DNA from 4 places in the Bacillus atrophaeus genome. Region 2 is predicted to be linked to each of the others. Evidence: riboswitches for the same ligand, from Rfam matches in the RefSeq annotation. Region 2 holds a riboswitch; each other region holds the start of a gene.

Region 1 (4,212 bases), 1.7 Mb from region 2:
ATACAGTTCTTTGATATAAAAGGGACGGGGTGCGATGAAACATACTATTAAAACATTGCCTTATGAATGGCTCGATGAAATCATCAATCTTGCAGCGGAATGTATCGTTGTGGTGGATCATGAGGGGAAAATCCTCTACATCAATGCGGCGTACTGCGAATTTCTGAAAACAAGAGAGCAAGAAGCACTCGGAAAACCTGTTCAGGATATCATTGAAAATTCAAGAATGCACATTGTGGCGAAAACGGGGCAGACAGAGGTAGCGGCCATTCATCCGATTAACGGAAGCGAAATGATTGCGAACAGATACCCGCTGTATGTGAATCAGCAGCTTGTTGGAGCGGTTGGTACAGTCATGTTCCGCAATCCTCAAGAATGGATGGACTACTCCAAGAAAATCAAGCCTCTTTTGGAGGAGCTCAAATATTATAAAAACAAATATGAAAAAGAGCTGTACAGCAAATATCATTTTGGTGATTTAATCGGGAACAGCCGTCCCTTTATGGAAGCAAAAACGCTTGCGGAGCGGGTTTCTGACAGCCAGTCAGCCGTCTTGCTTTTGGGTGAATCCGGGACCGGAAAAGAGCTGTTTGCCCACGCCATTCACCAAAACAGCCGTCGCCGGTACGCTCCCTTCCTGCGAGTAAACTGTGCTTCTATCCCTGAACACTTATTTGAATCCGAAATTTTCGGCTATGAAGAAGGCTCATTTACGGGAGCGAAAAAAGGCGGGAAAAAAGGAAAGTTTGAACTGGCTCATCAAGGAAGCATTTTTCTTGATGAAATCGGGGATCTGCCGTTACAAATGCAAAGCAAGCTGCTGCGTGTCCTGCAGGAGAAGGAAATTGAACGAATCGGCGGCAGAAGTCCGATACCGATCGATGTGCGCGTAATTGCGGCGACACATCGCGATCTGGAGCAAATGGTGCAAGAAGGGAAGTTTCGTCAGGATCTATATTACCGGCTGAATGTGATTAACATCCAGATTCCCTCTTTAAAAGAACGGTTAGAGGATATCGTTCCGATCGCCAGACTGTTAGTCAAGAAACTGGAGCGGAAGTTTGACCGTTATGGACTAGAGCTTTCCGACGGAGCTATAGAAGAATTGCAGTGCTATTCCTGGCCGGGGAATATAAGAGAATTGGAAAATGTGCTGGAACGGGCGGTCAACGTACTGGATGGGAGGCTGATTGGTCCGGAACACCTGAATCTGCCACGCAAACCGGATGGAGAAGAAAGGCAGCGCCGTCCATTGAAAACAGGCAAAAATCAAGCGGTCAAACCTTTAAAGGAGGCAATCGCAGAGGCGGAAAAGAAGGCGATAACAGAAGCGCTTGTGATAAGCTGCGGAAATAAAGCGGAGGCTGCAAAGCTGTTGCGGATTGGGAAAACAAGTCTGTACGAGAAATGCAAAGCATATCAGATTGATTAGTTTGATACCCACTAAAAAAGACACACAATTGATGTGTGTCTTTTTCACTTTATATTACTTCCAAACATCCTTTGCAATCTCCACAACATGGCGCAATTTAGCCCATTGCTGCTCTTCCGTCAGCAGGTTTCCTTCTTCTGTGGAGGCAAAACCGCACTGCGGGCTGAGTGAGAGCTGATTTAAACCAACATAGCGTGACGCTTCTTCAATCCGGCGTTTGATAACATCCGGGTTTTCCAATTCTCCATATTTCGAAGTCACCAAGCCTAAGACAAGCTGAAGGTCAGGACGCTTTACATAACGGAGCGGTTCAAAGCCGCCAGAGCGGGAATCATCATATTCTAAGAAAAGCCCGTCAAGATTTAAACCGTCAAAAATCGTTTCTGCCGCTGCGTCATAACCGCCTTCAGCCGTCCAAGTTGATTGGAAGTTGCCGCGGCAAATGTGCATGGTGACAGTCAAATCATCCGGACGGTCGGCAACTGCATCATTAATTGATTTTGCAAACAACTGTCGCAGCTCGTCAGGTGTTTTGCCGAATGCCTCAATTTGCTTTTTCCCTTGTTCCGATAAGAAGACCGCCCACGCCGTGTCATCAAGCTGAAGATAACGGCAGCCTGCATCGTAAAAAGCTTGAATCGCTTTTTTATAGGCGAGCGACAAATCATGCTGGAACGCTTCGTAATCATTTTGATATGAATCTTTTTCCACTTTCCCTCTAAAAAACAGCATATTCGGACTTGGAATTGTCATTTTCGGTGTCGCGTCGCCGGCGATACTATGCAGAAATTTATAATCTTCCAGCATCGGATGGTTCGTAAAGTCTATATCTCCGGTCACTTTGATCCCGCGGGGCTTTGTTTTGACATTGTGGAATTGGATGCCGCTTTCCGGCTTAAAGCCTTCTACGCCGTCCAAGTTCTCAAGAAAATCGAAATGCCACCACGCACGGCGGAATTCACCATCCGTCACGACCTTCATCCCGGTTTCTTTTTGTTTTTTAACGATTCGGATAATTTCATCGTTTTCAATTTGGCGAAGCTGTTCTGCGGTAATATCACCGGCTGCCTTCTGGAGACGCGCTTTCTTCACTGGCTCTGAACGCAAAAGGCTTCCGACTTGATCCGCGCGAAATGGCGGCTTTTTCCGCTGAAGAGATTGATGTTGTTCTGTTGAAGCTGCTTGCTGTGACATAGATTATTCCTTCTTTCCGTTTTAAAGTAAAAAGCTCTCCCTTTAGTAAGGAAGAGCTTGAGTTCACAATCTCAACCTTATCTACAGGATTTAGCACCATTCTGTTAAACAGCGGTTGCCGGGTATCATCGGGCCAGTCCCTCCACCTCTCTTGATAAGGAAAATCGTTATATGAAATTGTTTTCAATAATCTTAATATTATTATTTTTTATTAAATTGTCAATATTTTTTGGGGAATTTCTTAATTTTCATCTTCAAATAACACCATATCCAGCACAATTGCGATTGCGAGACAAAGCACGTGATCCTCTTCATTCGGAATCTGCAAATGGTAGGAATCACCCCAGCTTAGCCACTTTTTACTGACTGACATCCGACTATCTTTACCGTCCGTCACTTGAAAGTCCTGATTCCACAAATCACCGTCAATGGTCCAATCGAGCTTTGATATCTCAAACTTCGGCTTGAAAAATGTTAATTTTTTCGTCACCTCGCAAACCGTTTCACCGTTTATTGAAATCTCATACCGGGGCAGAAAAGACATAAGTTTTTGATCAATTTCAGCGATCGGATTTCCGTCCATATCTGTAATCTGTAACTGATCTCCAAATGAAAAGAAACTCCCTTCGACCCGGTACACCTCGTTCTCGTTTTGGTCATATACCTTAAATTGATCCTTAAATGAAAAAATCCGTTCTTTCATATATAAGTCCACTATAAGAAGTCTCCTTTTTGATGATCTTGTATCTTTACGGAAGCTGGCGGTGAAAAGTTTCATTTAAGAAGGAGAAAAAAGCAAGGGGGCGGAGCCAAGGGAGAACGATATAAAAAAAGATCAAGGCTGCAGAAATGTTCCCCGCAGCCTTGAATATATGTTTTATGAAAGCGGAAGCTGCCGTTTTTGACGGATGGCGTCCAAGTCGATTAAATTGTTAGGCGCAGAAGCAGATACAGGAGCAGGTGCTGTGGCCAGAGGACTTGTCTTTTGTGTTTTGCGTCGATTGTCCTTGCTGAATGAATAAAGCAGATAACCGCATAACGCAATGATAATAGATAGAATCATGTTACATACCTCCCAAAAAAGTTTTGGTGTTACTTATTGTACGAATAAAAGAGTGAAAAGTATTCAAAAAATTATAACTTTTCGAAAAAAATAATTGCGTGAAAAACAATTTGGAAATAAAATACTGACATTTCCTAGGGGTTGAGTTGAAAGTCTTGTGTCATATTGTCTATATAGATTCTATCGACTGGAAAATAAATAAGTTTACATGACTTTTACCCTGTTTTTAAATAATTCAAATTAACCATTTTTGATTGGGGACCGATGGGACACGCTTGATTGGTTTATACCCCAATTTCTAGGCCGGTATGCAAAAAAACCCGATTTGGAGAACATCCGCATTGTTTCCAAGTTTCAGGCCGTTATACATATATCGCTGAGGTTTTTGACATTGAATGTTGTTTCGCAGGATTTGGAGATGCACCGCGTTGCAAAATCTGTTTATCTTATGATTTATTGCATTAAAAAAATGAGCAGAAAACTAATCACTGTAACCATACAAACTTTAAGCCTTTAAAAAAAA
Region 2 (4,212 bases):
GGCAATTGCAATGGAATCTAAAGGCTTTACCGGCAGCCGGAATCGGACGTACTACAGAACCCTTACGGTCGCACCCCGTGATTGGCTGTTTTTCTTTCTGGTGCTTTTGCTGTTCAGCGTTAGCTTTTTTATCTCTTTATGCTTTTCTTGACGTGAAAAAACCACTATTTTTAAATAGTGGTTTTTTTTACATGGTGATTGTCTTATTTATCATAGTTGAGAGCTTGGGCAAGGTTGGCTTTGATCTTGATATTCGTAAAGTCAACCCCTAGCTGGACAGCCGTCTGGGCGATTTCAGGCCTGATTCCTGACAAAGTAGAGCTGACACCGATCAAAGTAAGCGCCTCGATTAATTTGAAAATTTGGTGAGCCACCATCGTATCCACAACAACCACACCTGAAAGGTCGATTAATAAATGCTCAACACGTCTTTTCGCACAGGCGTCAAGCGTATTTTCAAGTATGAATTTTGCCCGTTCGGTATCAATATCCCCTACAAGCGGAAGGAGAGCAGTTCTTTGGCTGAGAGTAATGACAGGGGAGCTTAAATCTAAAATCATTTCTCTCTGCGCATTTAATTGCTTTTTAGCATTTTTCTCAGCATGATCCACAAATGTATAGATCGTAAAATCAAATACCTTTACAATCAAATCAGCCCACTTCTTACTTTCCCCTTCTGCAAACTCAGATGAGTTCGATGCAACAAACGTGTCAAAATACTTCTTATATAATGTCCGGTTTCTCATAAATTCACGGATTACGTATTGGACTGGCGTATCTAAATGTTTCTGATCGTTTGTGAGTTCGATAACCCATTCTTGAAATACTTGAAGAAATTCTTTCTCAGGCTTAATATACATTTGGTTGAGATTTCTGTAAAACTCTTTATCCTGCTCAGTCAGTTCCTCAACCACAACTGGATCTTTTAAGGCATAGATAGAATCCGGATCGGTTTCTTCCATTGTGTCGATCCATTCTTTAGCCATTTGTTCAACATGGTCAGAAAAAAACGTAAATAATTTCTCATTCAGTTTCATTGCTTTGCTCCTTTCCCAAAAACTATTATAACCCGACAAAGAGCTGAATCCCAGCCATATCTATAGTCCTTCCTTAATTTGCTGTTTTTCTCTTAAAATACATTATTTTCAAAATATTTAGTTCATTTTCTTCTTTCCTCTATTTTCAAAATAATTCAAATGACTCTATCCGTCTCTACTTTATTTTCATATAATGGAAGCAACACCCTTGTATCCACTTGCAAGCATAAAAAAGGAGGGCTTTTTTATGAATGGTGAAATCCGCTTGATCCCGTATGTCACAAATGAGAAGATTATGGATGTGAACGAGCTTCCAGAGGGTATTAAAGTGATTAAGGCGCCAGAATTGTGGGAGAAAGGGTTTAAAGGGAAGAATGTGACGGTCGCTGTGCTGGATACCGGCTGCGATACGGAGCATCCTGATTTAAAAAATCAGATCATCGGAGGCAAGAACTTTACTGACGATGACGGCGGCAAGGAAGACGCCATTTCTGATTACAACGGCCATGGAACACACGTCGCAGGAACGATCGCCGCTAATGATTCAAACGGCGGTATCGCAGGTGTCGCACCGGAAGCAAGCCTTTTAATCGTTAAAGTTCTGGGAGGCGAAAACGGAAGCGGACAGTACGAGTGGATTATCAACGGCATTAACTATGCTGTGGAGCAAAAGGCTGATATTATCTCTATGTCGCTCGGCGGACCGAGTGATGTGCCTGAGCTGCAGGAAGCCGTCTCAAACGCCGTGAAAAACGGAGTGCTTGTCGTTTGCGCCGCCGGGAATGAAGGTGACGGAGATGAGCGTACTGAAGAGCTTTCTTATCCAGCCGCTTATAACGAAGTCATCGCCGTCGGATCTGTATCGGTCGCGCGTGAATCGTCAGAATTTTCAAACGCAAATAAAGAAATCGACCTTGTTGCTCCCGGGGAAAATATTTTGTCCACTCTTCCGAATAAGAAGTATGGAAAACTGACAGGCACTTCAATGGCCGCCCCCCACGTCAGCGGAGCGCTTGCTTTGATTAAAGGATTTGAAGAAGACGCGTTCCAAAGAACGCTGTCAGAGTCTGAAATTTATGCGCAGCTTGTGCGCCGCACTCTGCCGCTTCAATATTCAAAAACATTGGCCGGCAATGGATTTCTCTATTTGACCGCGCCTGATGCTTTATCGGAAAAAGCGGAGCAGGCACACTTATTGTCTCTATAGATTTATTTTTTCACGATAATATATTCGTTGGTAAGCCTTCTATCCTGTTTCAAACGTTGCCAAAAAGTTTGAAATGAATTTTCGAATTTTTATTGACAATGAATTTGAAAAGCTGTTAAGATTACCAACAAATGATTTAACTTTTCTAAAAATTAATAAGATTTTCTCTTATCGAGAGTTGGGCGAGGGATTGGCCTTTTGACCCCAACAGCAACCGACCGTAATGCCATTGTGAAATGGGGCGCACTGATTTTCGCGCCGAGACTTTTGTCTCTTTAAGGCACGGTGCTAATTCCATCAGATTTATCTGAGAGATAAGAGAGGCTGACGTTTGAATAAAAGCCTCTTTCTCTCTTGGGAAAGAGGCTTTTTTGTTTCTATTGTTAGGAAACCTCTTGGCCCCTTTTTAGCGGGGAAAAGAGTGTTTTATATAAAAGGAGGAAAAATAATAATGACAACGATCAAAACATCGAATCTGGGTTTTCCGAGAATTGGTTTAAACAGAGAATGGAAAAAATCGCTTGAAGCTTTCTGGAAAGGGAATAGCGACAAGGACACGTTCCTCAAACAAATGGATGAATTGTTTTTAACTGCTGTTAAAACGCAGATTGACCAAAAGATTGATATTGTGCCAGTTTCTGATTTCACCCACTATGACCATGTATTGGACACAGCGATCAGCTTTAACTGGATCCCAGAACGATTCAAACATATAACAGACGCTACAGATACATATTTTGCCCTTGCCCGCGGTATTAAAGACGCTGTATCAAGCGAAATGACAAAGTGGTTTAATACAAACTACCATTACATCGTTCCTGAATACAACAAAGATATTGAATTTCGTCTCACCAGAAATAAACAGCTTGAAGACTACCGCCGGGTTAAGCAGGCGTTTGGCGTAGAAACAAAACCGGTGATCGTCGGTCCTTACACCTTTGTCACGCTTGCTAAGGGCTACGAGCAATCAGAAGCAAAAGAGATTCAAAAGCGCCTTGTTCCGCTTTATGTCCAGCTTTTAAAAGAACTTGAACAAGAAGGCGTACAATGGGTTCAAATTGATGAGCCTGCGCTTGTGACAGCTTCTTCTGAAGATGTTTCAGCAGCGAAAGAGCTATATCAAGCCATCACAAACGAGCTTTCCGGCCTTAACGTGCTTCTGCAAACTTATTTTGATTCGGTTGATGCTTATGAAGAATTGATTTCCTACCCAGTCCAAGGAATCGGGCTTGATTTTGTACATGATAAAGGCCGAAACCTTGAACAGCTGAAAGCGCACGGCTTTCCGAAAGATAAAGTGCTTGCAGCAGGCGTGATTGACGGACGTAACATCTGGAAAACTGACCTTGACGAACGGCTGGACGCGATCCTCGCCCTTCTCAGCAGCACGGATATTAATGAGCTGTGGATTCAGCCTTCTAACAGCCTGCTTCATGTTCCCGTTGCGAAACACCCTGACGAACACTTGGAAAAAGATTTGCTGAACGGCCTGTCTTACGCGAAAGAAAAGTTAGCTGAGCTTTCTGCATTGAAGGAAGGCCTGCTGTCAGGAAAAGCAGCCATCAGCGCAGACATTCAACAGGCTAAAGCTGATCTGCAGGCATTGAAACAGTTTGCGACAGGTGCAAATTCCGAGCAAAAGGAAGAGCTTAATCAATTAACTGAAAAAGACTTCAAGCGTCCGATCCCGTTTGAGGAACGCTTGAAAATACAAAATGAATCATTGGGTCTGCCGCTTCTCCCGACAACAACGATCGGAAGCTTCCCTCAGTCTGCTGAAGTCCGGAGCGCACGCCAAAAATGGCGTAAAAGCGAATGGTCTGATGAGCAATATCAGGAATTCATCAACGCTGAAACAAAAAGATGGATTGACATTCAGGAAGAACTGGATCTCGATGTCCTTGTTCACGGGGAGTTTGAGCGGACTGATATGGTCGAATACTTCGGTGAAAAGCTTGCGGGCTTCGC
Region 3 (4,212 bases), 120 kb from region 2:
GAAAATACCATTTATATAAGGCCCTTACCGATAGACGATGCTGAAGGAAACCTGAAGTTACAAAGCGAGAATCGAGATTTCTTTGAACTGTTTTCAATGACTCCGCTTGCGATTTTTATACGATCGAAGGACAAAGGAAGAGAATCGAACAATATAGGCAAAAACTGAAAAAAGACCAAGGATATCATTATAGAAAGAAGCCGAGTGTCCCCGGCTTCTTTTTTACCGCGCAGCTACAGGCACTATTTCTTTCAGCGCTTGTTCGAAATCGCGTTCTAAATCATCTGCATTTTCGACTCCCACACTGAGCCGCAATAATCCGTCAGTGATGCCGCGTTTTTCACGTTCTTCCTTAGGCATCGCCGCATGGGACATCGTCGCCGGGTATGACAAAATGGATTCCACTGCGCCGAGACTGACAGCAAAGACCGGGAGTGATACGTTTTCCACCAATTTTTTGACGGCCTCTTTGCTTTCAAGCTCAAATGAAAGTACGGCGCCCGCTCCGCTTGATTGGCTTTTATGGATAGCGGCGCCCGCATGATCAGACAGCCCTGGGTAATACACACGTTTTACGGCCGGATGCTGCTGGAAATATTCCGCAAGACGCAGTGCCGTCTGGCTTGCTTTTTCTAACCGGACCTGCAATGTTTTTAAACCGCGCAGTACGAGCCAGCAATCTTGCACACCAAGGACAGCGCCGAATGCGTTTTGCAGTTTATACAGTTCGCGCCCCAGTTCTTTATCTTTAACAGCCGCAAGCCCGGATAAAACATCGCTGTGTCCGCTCAAAAACTTTGTGGCGCTGTGAAGCACGATGTCTACCCCGAGATCAAGCGGTCTCTGCAATGCCGGTGTCATAAACGTGTTATCCAAGTATGTCAGACAGCCATTCTCCTTCGCCAGCTTGACGACTGCTTTAATGTCAGTAATACCAAGCGTAGGGTTTGATGGGGTTTCCATGTAAATGACTTTAGTATTTGGCTGAATGTTCCGGGCGATTTCATTTACATCGGTCATATCGACAAAGGTATGCTCAATCCCAAAGCGGGTCAAAACCTCTGTCACCATACGGAATGTTCCGCCATACACATCTTCTGTCACTAATACATGGTCACCCTGTGAAAGCAGCAAGAAAGCCGTTGAAATGGCGGCCATCCCCGAACTGAAGGCAAACCCTCTCGTTCCGCCTTCTAAAGCCGCAATCGTTTCCTCCAGAGCCGTTCTAGTCGGCGTGCCTGAGCGGCTGTAATCAAATGCGCCAAACTCTTCAAACGATGATTGGTGAAAAGTTGAGGCATGCTGGATCGGCACACTGACTGCCCCTGTTGCTCCGTCTGTTTTAAATGGATTGTGGACGAGCTGGGTTTCCAGCGTCCAATTATGATTACTCAAATGAAACAGCTCCCTCTTTGACCTGACGTAGCGCCTGTTTTAAGTCTTGTTTTAAATCTTCGGCGTGCTCAATACCGACTGAAAAGCGAAGCAAACGATTGCAGACGCCGTTTGCGATTCGGATGTCTTCCGGAATATCCATATGGGTTTGGGTCGCGGGATATGTAATAAAGCTTTCTACCCCGCCAAGGCTTTCCGCAAAACAAATCGTCTGCAAGGCTTTTAAAAACGGATTCACCCATTCTTCTTTCTGCAAACGGAATGACAGCATACCGCCTTTGCCCGGATACAGCACATCGGCGATTTCATCTTGCTCTTCCAAAAATGCCGCAAGCTCCTGCGCATTCTCTTGGTGCTGGCGCATTCTGAGGCCCAACGTCTTCATTCCCCTCATTAAAAGCCAGGAATCAAATGGCGGAAGAACGGCGCCAATCGCATTTTGGTGCTGAAACATTTCCTCACCAAGCTCCTCATCTTTCACGACGACAAGACCGGCAAGCAAATCATTATGCCCGCCCAAATACTTCGTCGCACTGTGAATGATAATATCTGCCCCAAGTTCCAAGGGACGCTGCAAAATCGGCGTGTAAAATGTATTGTCCACAATGAGAAGCAAGCCTAACTCATTGGTAATCCGGGCGATGTTTTCGATATCAGCTTCCTGCATCAGCGGATTTGTCGGCGTTTCCACGAACACCGCTTTTGTGTTTTTCGTTATTTTTGAGCGTAAACAGTCTTCGTCTGTGAAATCATCGTAAAGGAAGCTCAATCCGTATTTTCTCCATTCATTTTCAAACAGACGGTATGTGCCGCCGTACAAGTCTGAGGAGACAATCAGTTCATCACCGCTTTTGAATAAGGCCATAATCGTTTGGATGGCGGCCATGCCTGAACTGAAAGCAAACCCTCTTGCGCCGTTCTCTAGGCTTGCGATCGCATCTTCGACAAGCTGGCGTGTCGGATTTTTCGTCCGGACATAATCAAATCCGGTCGATTCGCCGATGCCTTTGTGACGGTAGGCCGTTGATAAATAAATCGGCGGGTTTACAGTTCCCGTCGTTTCTTCGCTGCGGTTTCCGATTTGGGCTAATTTCGTTTCAATATGCTCTGACATAGAACAAACACCATCCCTTTTCAAAATAAAAAACCCCTTGCTTCATAAGAAGAAGGGGTTTTACACTTCCTCTTATCTTCCAAGCACAAAAATCGCTTGCTGGATTTAGCACCTTGGCACTTCGCCTTTCTTGGCAAAGCAAACCGGTTGCTGAGGTTTCAAAGGGCCAGTCCCTCCACCTCTCACGATAAGAATGTCTCTAAATTTTCTGATTGTTTTATATTAGCGTAATTCATTTTATATTTCAACAGTTTTTTAGATCTACTGGTGAATCGGCTGCAAACACTCACAGAAGATGTTCTAAAGAGAGAAATTTCTAACAATTCGTGGTACAATAAAGGATACATAACATATGTGAAGACTTTAGATGGCCTGGAGGAATTTATTGTGGCACCAAAAACCGGAGTAATTCATGAAAAGAAGCTTTTTTCAGAAGAGCTTGGCGGGGAAATGACAATACTGGTCTATTTGCCGTCAGTCTACTCCCCTCTTTATAAGTATCACCTTATTATAGCCCAGGACGGTCATGATTATTTTAGGCTGGGCAGAATCGGCCGTCAGGTGGAAGATCTTCTCTCAAAAAGAGAGATTGACCGCAGCATCATCATCGGCGTTCCTTATAAGAACGTCAAAGAACGCAGGGAAATGTATCATCCGGAAGGCTCTAAATTTGCAAGCTATAAGCGGTTTATCGCAAATGAACTGATCCCTTATGCTGACAGCGAATATCCTACGTACGAGGTTGGATACGGCCGAACGCTGATCGGTGATTCTCTCGGAGCCACTGTTTCCTTAATGACAGCTCTTGATTACCCGAATATGTTCGGCAACGTGATTATGCAATCGCCATACGTTGACCATCATGTACTGGAGGCTGTCAGCCGGTCAGATGATATGAAGAATATCTCTATTTATCATCAAATCGGCGAAAAGGAAACAGACGTCCATACAACAGACGGACAAATCTTAGATTTTACAGCACCGAATTTGGAGCTCAAACAGCTAATTGAACAAAAACAGTCGGAATATTATTATGATACGTTTGACGGAGATCATAAATGGACCTACTGGCAGCCGTTAATTACTCCGGCGCTGAAAAAAATGCTGTAAGTCATCCAATCGCTTGCTATACTCATTATGATCAAACAATTCAGGGAGGTAATATCATGAAATACGGAATTGTTTTATTTCCATCAAAAAAACTGCAGGATCTTGCAAACTCTTACAGAAAGCGCTATGACCCAAGCTATGCACTTATCCCGCCTCACCTAACACTCAGACCCCCGTTTGAATCTTCTGAGCAAGAAGCATCTCAGATGGTGTCGCAATTAAGACAAATTGCAAAGGAATCACACCCGATTGTTTTAAAATTAACAAAATACAGCTCTTTTGCTCCTGTGAATAACGTGATTTATATTAAAGCTGAGCCGACAGACGAATTAAAAGAGCTGAATGAACAATTATACAGTGGTGTTTTAGCCGCAGAACCGGAATACAGCTTTGTCCCGCATGTAACAGTCGCCCAAGACCTTTCAGACGATGAGCATTCCGACGTGCTGGGGCAGTTAAAAATGCAGGAAGTATCCCATGAAGAAGTAATCGACCGCTTTCACTTAATGTACCAGTTAGAAAACGGATCATGGACTGTATATGAAACATTTTTGTTAGGCGGAGGAGAATAAGAGACTTGGAAGCAGTTATCG
Region 4 (4,212 bases), 1.9 Mb from region 2:
TTCACCTTTACGGACTGCAATGATGTTGGCATACGGATTGTTCTTTGTAGACTCAACTTCAATCGCATCTTTTTTAGGATTTAATTTATTTTGAATCGCATAGTTCACGTTAATGAAGGCAGCGTCTCCTTCTTTGTTTTCATATGCTTTTGCAGTTAATTCAGGTGCGATTTTCTTGAACTTAAGATTTTTCGGATTTTTTGTGATGTTTTTCTGTGTCGCATCCACTGCTTCTACTTTTGAATCCAGCGTAATTAATCCGCCGTTTTGAAGCATTGCAAGCATACGTCCCTGCTCAGCCACGTTATTTGTTAAAATAATCGTCGCGCCGTCTGGAAGATCTTTTAATGATTTATACTTTTTAGAGTAAATACCGAATGGCTCAAGGTGAACCGCGCCGGCATTCACAAGGTTGTAATCTTTATTTTCTTTGTTTTCTTGGTCAAGATAAGGAACATGTTGGAAGAAGTTTGCATCAATTTCTTTTTCCGCCAACGATTTATTGTACATTTTATAATCGCTCAGCACTTTTACTTTTAGCGTGTAGCCTTTTTCTTTTAGCAGCGGCTCTGCTTCTTCGAGAATTTCCGCGTGCGGTGTTTTTGTCGCAGCAACGACAATTTCTTTTGAATCACTTGCATTATTTGATCCGCAAGCAGCCATAACCCCTGCAAAAACAATAAGTAGTGCGCCTAAAAATAACTTTTTCAATGTAAATCCTCCCTTATCGTTTATCTATTATATTCGTTATCAAATCACCGATAATCTGAAGAATAAAGACGATGATCAGAATAAACACAGTTGCAACTAGTGTGACATCACCATTATTTGATTGATAGCCTTCAACATACGCCAGGTTTCCAAGTCCTCCCGAACCGATCGCGCCGGCTATTGCTGTAGAGCCGATCAATGCGATGGCAGTGACTGTAATACCTGAGATAAGCGCCGGCATTGATTCCGGCAGCAGCACCTTAAAGATAATGGTTGATGTTTTTGCGCCCATGGATTTGGCTGCTTCAATCACACCTTTATCCACCTCGCGCAAGGCAATTTCGACAAGACGGGCATAAAATGGCGCCGATCCGATCACCAGTGCCGGCAGAGCCGCATTCGGACCTAAAATCGTTCCTACTAAAATCTTAGTAAAGCCCAGTAATAAAATAATTAAGATAAGGAATGGAATGGATCTGAAAACATTGACAACCGCCGCAATCACACTGTTAATCGCTTTATTTTGCCACAAGCTTCCTTTAGCTGTAAGAAAGAGCAGCAACCCGAGAATGATACCGATAATAAAAGCGAAGAATAAGGAAATCAGCGTCATGTACAGCGTTTCATACGTTGCGCTCCATAGTTCTGTCAAATCAACGTTCGGAAACCATTTTTCAAACATTCGTGATCACCTCTGCTTCCACCTGTTTGTCTTTAATAAACCGGATCACGTTTTGTACTTCTTCGTTTTCTCCGTCAATATGGATAAAGAGAGAGCCGTAAGCCCCATCCTTCGTTTGTGAGATTTTCCCTTGCAGAATATTAACGTCTACATTAAAATTCCTGATCATCTCTGTAATGAGAGGCTGTTCTGCAGCTTCTCCGACAAAGGTGAGCTGAACAGTTTTCCCTGATGTATTTTCATCAAGGAAATGCTGGATCGTTTCCTTTGTTTCTTCCGGTTCTGTCACTTGCTGTACGAAACGTTTCGTCATTTGTTCCTTCGGATTTCTGAAGACATCGAGTACATCGCCTTCTTCCACAACTATACCGTTTTCCATAACAGCCACCCGGTTGCAGATTTTGCGGATTACATGCATTTCATGCGTAATCAGCACAATGGTCAGACCGAGTCTTTCATTTATATCGGATAAGAGAGCCAAAATTGAATCTGTCGTTTGCGGATCAAGTGCGGATGTCGCTTCATCGCAAAGGAGAACCTTCGGATTGTTGGCGAGCGCTCTTGCAATCCCGACACGCTGCTTTTGTCCGCCGCTCAACTGTGATGGATACGATTTTTCTTTTCCTTCTAAACCTACCAGTTTAATAAGTTCATCGGCACGCTTGATTCGGTCGCTTTTTTTCACGCCGGCGATTTCTAACGGAAACATAATGTTATCTCTCACCGTACGAGACCAAAGCAAATTAAAATGCTGAAAGATCATGCTGATTTCTTGGCGGGCTTTTCGCAAGCCGCGGCCGTTTACTTCATTTATTTTGCTGTCCGCTACTTCCACGATGCCTGAGGTTGGTTTCTCAAGACCGTTAAGCAGACGGATCAAGGAGCTTTTACCCGCTCCGCTATATCCAATAATTCCAAAAATCTCACCCTTATTTATTGAGAGGGTAACATCTTGGACAGCGTTGACATCCCCATGTTTCGATTTATACACTTTTGAAACATTCTGAAGATTGATCAAAGCAATCACCTGCCTTAACACTATTCTAAGAAATCTTCCGGCGATTATTCGGCAAAAGAAAAGCCTTTCTGCACACATGAGCAGAAAGGCTTCTTTTCATCGCCTTTCTCTCATCTTCCAAAGCGAATCGCTTTGTGTGAATTGGCACCATTTCAACAATGTTGATGGTTGCCGGGCTTCATAGGGCACTTCCCTCCACCTCTCTTGATAAGAGAAATATATAGTTCTTTTTACGTCCGGAAATTCTTAATGTAGAATAGCATGGCAAATCATATGATGTCAATAAAATAAATGATGCCATCTTTTTCTATAAAATTATGAATATTCTAGTTTTATGCTTTTTGAACCCTCTGGAAAAAACCGTTTGTCAGCCAGAGGATGGCTTCAAGCTTGAGCAGCGCTCTAAAAGATCCCTTCACTTTCAGGCTTCCGCTTTGAATTAAATTTTGAAGGGAAATATCTCCATGCAGCAGATGAATGATCTCCGCTTGATTTCCATAAAAGGTCAGGTTGGACGTTTTGGGCTGAGAAATTTTTTTCATTTCTCCCCGTTCGTTTATCGAGAAGGTAAAAGCTTCTGTCTCACCTTGAAAGGTGATAAGCAGGGTTGAAGCATTCAATAGGGGTTTTAAAAACAGACGCTGATACTCTTCCTCTAACACTTCCGTTTTTTCCACTTGTACAACCTCCTATTCATTGGTCATACATACACATTTCTCTGCGGGCAGCTAGAACCCTCTATAAAACGAACGACATTTTCCATACTTATTTCCCGAGAAATATGTCATAAACGGGATGTATTGGAAGCTTTTTGTTTAATCATATCGTATAGGTAGGAAACAGAGTGAAAAGCATAACCTTTTTCAACCACTTTTCCATTTTTGAAAAGAAGAAAACAAGGAACACTTTCAATCTTGTAGGCTTTTGCGAATGTCGGAGAATAGTTTACATTGTTTTTATAATAGGCGACTTGCGGCAGCATTTCTTCAACAACAGACAGCATTTTGCCCGCGAGCTGGCAAGTGCCGCAAAAAGGAGTATATAAATATAGGAGATAGACGTCTTCTTTTATCAATTCGAGCTCTTGCTCTTGAAGTTCTTTCATTTGATTCAAACACCTCGGGTTTATCCATCAAGAAAATTTGTATGAACATTGATATTTGCGCGAAGTAATACGGAAGCAATATGACGGCTCGGCGCTGCCGCCACCTCTTTGAACGTTCTGTCGATATATAAATGGCAGGCGTCGGGCAATTCTCTCTTCAGCTGTTTTCTCAATTTCTCTCCGGATTCATCTGCATCAACCAAAATATACACATCTTTATCATAAAGCTGATCAGCAAGTTCTTCCAGCTTCGTCTGGCCGAGCGTTCCGTTTGTACACACAATACACGCAGATTCATTGAGGACGCTTTTGATTTTTTGCTTATCGGATTTCCCTTCAACTATAATGACTTTTTGTAAATCGTCCAATATCATTTGCCATCACCTGTCACATCAATTTTGAAGCGCTCAGATTGTAAAAGAAGGCAGTGAATATCACCGCCAACACATTAACACCAGCCGTTTTCATAGTCGCAATCCACGTACTTCGCGTCGCTTCCTGAAACTGCATCGGCTGTCTTATAAAATTTTTCATTTTCAAATGAAAAACCGGGTTTAAGCTCGTATTCATTCATGCCTGTCATTTGGCCAATCATTTCATCCTCATGGTATAACGACAGCCGGCCGTTTTGAAAGCGGCCTGTTACATGATCTGTCACATCAAACCTTTGTTTGCCGATAGCCATATTGGACACCT

Evidence for each region. A riboswitch is a leader RNA that binds a small molecule or an ion and turns the genes downstream of it on or off. The one in region 2 is predicted to bind S-adenosylmethionine.
Region 1: it holds a riboswitch for S-adenosylmethionine, as region 2 does, so the genes downstream of both, AAHT65_RS05290 (5-methyltetrahydropteroyltriglutamate--homocysteine S-methyltransferase) here and metE (5-methyltetrahydropteroyltriglutamate--homocysteine S-methyltransferase) in region 2, are expected to answer to the same signal.
Region 3: it holds a riboswitch for S-adenosylmethionine, as region 2 does, so the genes downstream of both, AAHT65_RS13260 (methionine biosynthesis PLP-dependent protein) here and metE (5-methyltetrahydropteroyltriglutamate--homocysteine S-methyltransferase) in region 2, are expected to answer to the same signal.
Region 4: it holds a riboswitch for S-adenosylmethionine, as region 2 does, so the genes downstream of both, metN (methionine ABC transporter ATP-binding protein MetN) here and metE (5-methyltetrahydropteroyltriglutamate--homocysteine S-methyltransferase) in region 2, are expected to answer to the same signal.

The regions. Positions count from the first base shown of each region.
Region 1 is NZ_CP154443.1:1,018,707-1,022,918, reverse strand. Features, by position in the region: gene AAHT65_RS05295 (sigma-54 interaction domain-containing protein) at 35-1,432, shown strand; gene AAHT65_RS05290 (5-methyltetrahydropteroyltriglutamate--homocysteine S-methyltransferase) at 1,487-2,626, opposite strand; SAM riboswitch class I at 2,701-2,787, opposite strand; gene AAHT65_RS05285 (LURP-one-related/scramblase family protein) at 2,868-3,344, opposite strand; gene AAHT65_RS05280 (hypothetical protein) at 3,504-3,689, opposite strand.
Region 2 is NZ_CP154443.1:2,741,461-2,745,672, reverse strand. Features, by position in the region: gene AAHT65_RS13970 (CbiQ family ECF transporter T component) at 1-151, shown strand, start outside; gene AAHT65_RS13965 (STAS domain-containing protein) at 204-1,037, opposite strand; gene AAHT65_RS13960 (S8 family peptidase) at 1,285-2,244, shown strand; SAM riboswitch class I at 2,410-2,565, shown strand; gene metE (5-methyltetrahydropteroyltriglutamate--homocysteine S-methyltransferase) at 2,696-4,212, shown strand, end outside.
Region 3 is NZ_CP154443.1:2,622,970-2,627,181, reverse strand. Features, by position in the region: partial or broken gene AAHT65_RS13270 (GNAT family N-acetyltransferase) at 1-191, shown strand, start outside; gene metC (cystathionine beta-lyase) at 223-1,395, opposite strand; gene AAHT65_RS13260 (methionine biosynthesis PLP-dependent protein) at 1,388-2,509, opposite strand; SAM riboswitch class I at 2,579-2,703, opposite strand; gene AAHT65_RS13255 (esterase family protein) at 2,897-3,619, shown strand; gene AAHT65_RS13250 (YjcG family protein) at 3,676-4,191, shown strand; gene AAHT65_RS13245 (GNAT family N-acetyltransferase) at 4,197-4,212, shown strand, end outside.
Region 4 is NZ_CP154443.1:415,993-420,204, forward strand. Features, by position in the region: gene metQ (methionine ABC transporter substrate-binding lipoprotein MetQ) at 1-711, opposite strand, end outside; gene metP (methionine ABC transporter permease MetP) at 725-1,393, opposite strand; gene metN (methionine ABC transporter ATP-binding protein MetN) at 1,386-2,411, opposite strand; SAM riboswitch class I at 2,519-2,625, opposite strand; gene AAHT65_RS02255 (SCP2 sterol-binding domain-containing protein) at 2,744-3,088, opposite strand; gene AAHT65_RS02260 (thioredoxin family protein) at 3,196-3,516, opposite strand; gene AAHT65_RS02265 (toprim domain-containing protein) at 3,537-3,890, opposite strand; gene AAHT65_RS02270 (YusG family protein) at 3,965-4,201, opposite strand.